2 regions of the Halomonas sp. PAMB 3264 genome follow, and region 2 is predicted to be linked to the other one. Evidence: predicted binding sites of a transcription regulator. Region 2 holds the regulator's gene; the other holds the start of a gene.

Region 1 (3,161 bases), 380 kb from region 2:
CAGGTTATTCTGGCCGATCATGGAAGTGATGTTGGTATTGATAACGGACATGGATGAGATCCTCGGTATTTTATGGCCTGAGAAGGGCCTACAGGTCGGCGACTGCGTCGCCGTTATTATAATTAACGGCCGCTAACGTGGATTCTTGAATAGTTTAAAGCCGTTTTGTGAAAATAATTTTGCTTGCAGAAAGAACGAAAAACGGGGCCAATTGGCCCCGTTACTCTAGCTGTCAATGGCAGCACTTACCCGACTATTAGCCCAGCAGAGACAATACCGACTGCGGCGTCTGGTTCGCCTGGGCCAGCATCGACGTACCCGCCTGCTGGAGGATGTTGGCGCGCGTCATGTTCGACACTTCCTTGGCGTAGTCGGCGTCCTCGATTCGCGAGCGTGCTTCGGACAGGTTGGTCGAGGTGGTCGCCAGGTTGTCGATCACAGAGTCGAAGCGGTTCAGCGTAGCACCCAAAGTAGCGCGGTTGGTATCGAGTGTTTTAGTAGCAGTATCAACGGCATCGATCAGGCTTTGGAAGCTGGTGTGGGCGCCAGCTCCGCTAGCCGCCGTAAAGGTAGCGGCGCCGCCGGAAGCCGCTGCAACGACTCCGCCCGAGGCGCTAGTCAGTTCCAGGCCCGACACGGTAGCATCGACAGTCTTAACATTGATGACGTCTTCAACATCGGTATTGGAACCAACCTGGATGCTCAGGCTGCCGCTGGCGTTAAGAAGATTGGTACCGTTAAAGTTGTTGCTGCCTGCCACGCGGTCGATCTCGGCCAGACGCTCGTTGATCTCGGTTTCGATTGCGGCGCGATCATCGTCGGTGTTGGTGTCGTTGGCACCCTGAACCGCCAGCTCACGAATACGCTGCAGGTTGTCGTTGATCTGGTCCAGGCCGCCTTCCATGGTTTGAACGAGCGAGATACCGTCGCTGGCGTTACGGCTCGCCTGATCCATACCCTTGATCTGGGCGGTCATCTTGTTGGCGATCGCCTGACCTGCTGCGTCGTCGGAGGCGCTGTTGATACGCAGGCCGGAAGAAAGACGCTCCTGCGCCTGAGCCAGCATGCCCTGGGACTTGCTCAGGTTGTTCTGGCCAATCATGGAAGTAATGTTGGTATTGATGACGGACATGGGGTAATCCTCTGTGTTTAGTGGCCCAGGAGAGGCCTTTAAATCGGCGCTTGCATCGCCGTTATTATAATTAACGGCTGTTGGAGGCACTTCTTTAGGCCTTTCGCGCGATTCACATGAGAAAAATGCGCGAGGCGCCCAACGAAAAACGGGGCCTTGCGGCCCCGTCGTTCACTTCGCTCGTGGTACTACTGCTTGAGCGATTAACCCAGCAGAGACAGTACAGACTGCGGGGTCTGGTTAGCCTGGGCCAGCATGGACGTACCCGCCTGCTGAAGGATGTTGGCGCGTGTCATGTTCGACACTTCTTTCGCGTAGTCGGCATCTTCGATGCGTGAGCGCGCTTCGGAAAGGTTAGTAGTCGTGGTCGCCAGGTTATCGATCACAGAGTCGAAGCGGTTCAGCGTGGCACCCAGAGTCGCACGCTGCGTGTCGAGCGACTTGACGGCGGTATCGACATTGTCGATCAGCGTCTGGAAGTTGTCGTGAGTCGCGCCGGCACCGGAGAGAGCCGCCGCAGACCCGCTAACACCCAGCGCACTGCTAGTTGCGTCGAAAGTATTGACGGTAATAGTGTCGTTGCCGCTGGTGTTAGAACCGACCTGGATATTGAGCGCCGTGCTCGCGCCGCTTGACAACAGGTTAGTGCCGTTGAAGTTGTTGCTGCCCGCTACGCGGTCGATCTCAGCGATACGCTCGTTGATCTCGGTGGTGATCGCCGCGCGGTCATCGGCGGTGTTAGTGTCGTTAGCACCCTGTACCGCCAGTTCACGAATACGCTGCAGGTTGTCGTTGATCTGGTCCAGGCCGCCTTCCATGGTTTGAACGAGCGAGATACCGTCGCTGGCGTTACGGCTCGCCTGATCCATACCCTTGATCTGGGCGGTCATCTTGTTGGCGATCGCCTGACCTGCTGCGTCGTCGGAGGCGCTGTTGATACGCAGGCCGGAAGAAAGACGCTCCTGCGCCTGAGCCAGCATGCCCTGGGACTTGCTCAGGTTGTTCTGGCCGATCATGGAAGTGATGTTGGTATTGATGACGGACATGGGGTAATCCTCTGTGTTTAGTGGCCCAAGAGAGGCCTATAAATCGGCGCTTGCATCGCCGTTGTTATAATTAACGGCGAAGCGGGGCGATCCTTTAGCTCATTTACCCACTTTTTTATGAAAATTTGGCCTTGAAACTATAACGGGGCCTTACGGCCCCGCTGATAAAATAAATTGTCGTTACGAACGAGAGCGTATTAGCACCGTTTCGTTTGATAGCAAGGTTTACTACTTCTGCATATTGCTCAGCATATCGAACTGCTGGCCCAGGTAGCTGCTCATGGAGTTCATCTGCGCAATCATGCCATCGAGCTGGGCAAACTGCTTACGATAGCGCTCCACGTTGCGCTCGATGCTGGCTTCCATGCGCTCCTTGCGCTTATCGAGACTCTCGATTCGCTGTTCTGCACTGGTGACCGAGCTTTTAATGAGGCCATCTTCTGAGGTAATGGTCGTCAATGTTGTGCTGAGGCGCCCTGCAAAGCCTGCTTCCTTGCTGTCACCAGCGAAGAAGGCAGATAGGCCTTCAGGGTCGTTGGCAACAGCGGCATCGAGCTTTTCTTCGTCGACCTTCAAGCGCCCGCGCTCATCAATTGAGATTCCGATTTCAGACAGCCGTGTGATATCGCCGCCCGCCAAGCTGTCGCTCACGTCACGACTCAAGCGGTTTTCGATAGTGCGTACGGTACGGTCACCTATCAGCTCGCCCGAAATCTCGCCTTCGCCGTTGAACTTGGTCATGCGCTCTACGGTCGATTTCATTTCGTTGTAGTTACTGACGAAGTTATTGATCGCCTCCTTCAAGGAGTCGTTGTCTCGCTCGATCACCAGGGTGGCGGGGGATTCCGACACGGCGGTGAGATCGAGCGTTACACCCTCAATAGCGCCTTCGACGCGGTTGGTCTTGCTGGTGATCGCGATGCCGTTGACGTTGAGCGCGGCGTCCTGGCCTAACCGCACCGTCGTGCTATCCATGGCAAGCC
Region 2 (3,161 bases):
GCAGACGCGCATGTCGCCAAAATACCGCTCGCCGTGGTCGGGCTTGGGTCGAAGCAGCGCGAGCCGGTGATCGCGCGCCTCGACGAGTGGTCGCGGCTTGGCCGGCGCTGGGCGGCAACGCCAGAGAGCTGGGAGGTCGTGCCGGTGGACGCCGATGCGCCGCTCCAGGCGCTCTGCGCGCGCTACTCGCGCTGGGCGCTGTGGGTGCGAAGCGACGCCGAGGCGTTCGCCGCCATGTACCGCACGCTGCGCCTGGTCAGCGAACACCAGGGGCCCAAACGGCTGTTGGCGCTGCATGAGCCGGGCCTGCCCCGCGCCGGGCTGCTCGAGAATCTGCGCGCGGCGGCGGCGGCGTACCTGGGGATCGAACTGCTGCTTTTGGCCAGGTAGGCCATACTGAGTGAGCCACTATGGTTAGGTTATGCTAATGAGAAACGTCATTCTCGCAGCGCTGAGTGGGGTGGTGGCCAGCGGGCTTTCGCTGTCGGCCCTGGCGGGCGGGGGCAGCTGGAGTGTCGATACGACCGGGCTGATGGTCGCGATGAGCGACCGGGCAAGTGCCAGCCAGGCGCTCGCGCCGCCGCCCAGTGCCGAGATTCATCAGGGGCGCATCGAGCGCGTCAACTGGCGCTTCGAAGCGCCGCCGGGGGCCGATATCCATGCCTGGCTTTGCCACCCGGAGCGCTGCGTCGCCCTCGACGGCCAGCGCGGCAGTGCCACCGGCCTTGCCGGGCTCAATGCCGGCGCGCCGCTCGAGTTTCGTTTCGCGTTGGGGCGTGGCCAGCCGCCGGTGAGGGTGAGAGGGCTTCAAGTGATTGTGAACTATCAGTGACCAGCGATTAGCCAGGGGCACGCCGATGTATACAGCAAAGGGAAGAATCCAACACAGCGATATGGTCAACCAGCACATGCCGCTGGTGCGTCGCCAGGCGCTGGCGTTGCAAGTTCGTTTGCCGGCCAGCATCGAGCTCGACGATCTGATCCAGGCCGGCATGGTAGGGCTTTTAGAGGCGCTGGGGCGTTTTGATGCCGCCCAGGGGGCGAGCTTCGCCACCTTTGCTAGCCAGCGAATTCGCGGGGCGATGGTCGACGAGCTGCGCACCCGGGACTGGCTGCCGCGCAGCGTACGCCGCTCGGCCCGGGCCATGGACGAGTCCGTGCGCCGGCTGGAGCAAAGCCTGGGGCGCGCCCCGGAAGAGAGCGAGATCGCCCGCGACCTGGACATCCCGCTCGATGAGTATCAGCAGCTGCTGGCGGACACCAACAGCGGCCACCTGCTGCCCTTCGAGGAGCTTCTGGAAGAGGGCAGCGAGCCGCTTCAGGAGTCGCTGAACGCGCCTTTCGAGGAGCTGCTGGACGGCCAGCAGCGCGACACTCTGATTGCCGCGATCGAAGCGCTGCCGGAGCGCGAAAAGCTGTTGATGGCGCTCTACTACCAGGAAGAGCTCAACCTCAAGGAGGTGGGCGCGGTACTGGGCGTCACCGAGTCGCGCGTATCGCAGCTGCACAGCCAGGCCATCAGCCGTTTACGGGCGCGTCTGCACGAGCCGGACTGAGCCGTTTTCACCGTTAATCCCTACCGGCGAGGAGCCGTCGATGAACCCCTCTACCCTGATTGGAATAGGCGCCAGCATCCTGTTGCTGGTGAGCGTACTGTTCTTTACCGCGGAGTCCGCGGCAAGCTTTATCAACCTGCCCGGGCTTGCCATCGTCATCACCGGCACGCTGGCGGCGACCTTCATCAGCTATCCGCTCAAGGAGGTGGTGCGCGTGGTCCGCCTGGTGGGGCTGGTATTTCGCCGCGAGAATACCTTCGTGCGCGACGACATCGACGAGCTGGTCTCCATGGCCAGGCTCTGGTTCAAGGGCGACGTGCGCGCGGTAGAGCGCGAGCTCGAACACACCCGCAACCCGTTCTTGCGCACCGGCATCCAGCTCGTCATCGCCAACACCAAGGAAGACGAGATCTTTGACATGCTGCGCTGGCGCATCGCCAGGCTCAAGGCGCGCGAGCACGCCGAGGCGCAGATCTTTCGCACCATGGCGACCTATGCCCCGGCGTTTGGCATGATCGGCACCCTGGTCGGGCTGGTCAACATGCTCGAAGTCATGGACGCGGGGGATCTCGAGGTGATCGGGCCGCGCATGGCGGTGGCGCTTCTCACCACCTTCTACGGCATCCTACTGGCGAATCTGGTGTTCAAACCGGTGGCGGTGAAGCTCGAGCGGCGCACCGAGGAGCGCCTGATCACCATGAACATGGTGCTCGAAGGCATTTCGCTGATCACCAAGCGCCGGCTGCCGTCGTTCATCGAAGAGACGCTGAACTCGTTCGTGGCCAACTACCACGATGAGATCAACGACCCCCATGTGAAGCCGCGCCCAGGCAGCGGCGTCGCGGCGAAAGGCTAGCGCCATGCTCAATTGTGACGCCCGCCACGCGCTGGAATCGCCCTTCACCGGCGGCGACGGCGAGGAGGGGTGGCTGACCAGCTACCTCGACGTGTTGACGCTTCTGATCACGCTGTTCGTGCTGCTGCTGGCACTGACGCCGGCGGGTAGCGGCGGCGAGGCATCAAACGAAGGCCAAGGCCTTCAGCCGCTCTCCTCGGGAATCTTGCCGCGCGACAGCGGTCTATCGCCGGCCATGGCCGCGCTCGACATTCAGGGCGTAAGCGTCAGCCAGGGGCGCGAAGGCGTGACCCTGCGCATCGACGACAGCTTGCTGTTCGCCAGCGGCGCCGCCGAGTTGACCCCCCAGGGCGAAGGCGTGCTCGAGCGATTGAGCGAGGTGATCGACACCTTCGAGGGCGAGGTGTCGGTGGAAGGCCATACCGATAACGTGCCGATTTCGACCGCGGCGTTCGCCTCCAACTGGGAGCTTTCGACCGGGCGGGCGATCGCGGTGGTGCGCCATCTCGAGCAGGAGGGCGTGGCGCGGCAGCGGCTACGCGCCGTGGGCTACGCCGACACGCGCCCGCTCGCCGGCAACGACACGCGGGAAGGGCGCGCCGCCAACCGCCGCGTCGAATTCGTGCTGCGAACTCCCGCCCCGGAGCCGGCGCGGGTTACGCCTTAAGCCCCGGCGCAGCGTCGCTGCATCTCCTGAATCGCCTTGCCGGCGCCGTCGAGATCAAACGTCATGGTCCAGGGCGTGGCAC

What was found. Region 2 encodes FliA, which starts transcription of late flagellar genes. Its sites were predicted from a motif close to CTAAAGTTNNNNNNNNNNCNGCCGATA; they were not measured.
Region 1: RN347_RS14400 (flagellin) is a predicted target of FliA. The motif match lies at 1,204-1,230, and genes of this name have one in related genera.

The regions. Positions count from the first base shown of each region.
Region 1 covers NZ_CP134866.1:3,183,269-3,186,429, forward strand. The annotation lists gene RN347_RS14395 (flagellin) at 1-51, opposite strand, end outside; gene RN347_RS14400 (flagellin) at 257-1,132, opposite strand; gene RN347_RS14405 (flagellin) at 1,336-2,178, opposite strand; gene fliD (flagellar filament capping protein FliD) at 2,407-3,161, opposite strand, start outside.
Region 2 covers NZ_CP134866.1:3,565,419-3,568,579, reverse strand. The annotation lists gene RN347_RS16305 (hypothetical protein) at 1-390, shown strand, start outside; gene RN347_RS16300 (flagellar protein FlhE) at 428-832, shown strand; gene RN347_RS16295 (RNA polymerase sigma factor FliA) at 858-1,556, shown strand; gene RN347_RS16290 (MotA/TolQ/ExbB proton channel family protein) at 1,597-2,412, shown strand; gene RN347_RS16285 (OmpA family protein) at 2,417-3,079, shown strand; gene RN347_RS16280 (hypothetical protein) at 3,076-3,161, opposite strand, start outside.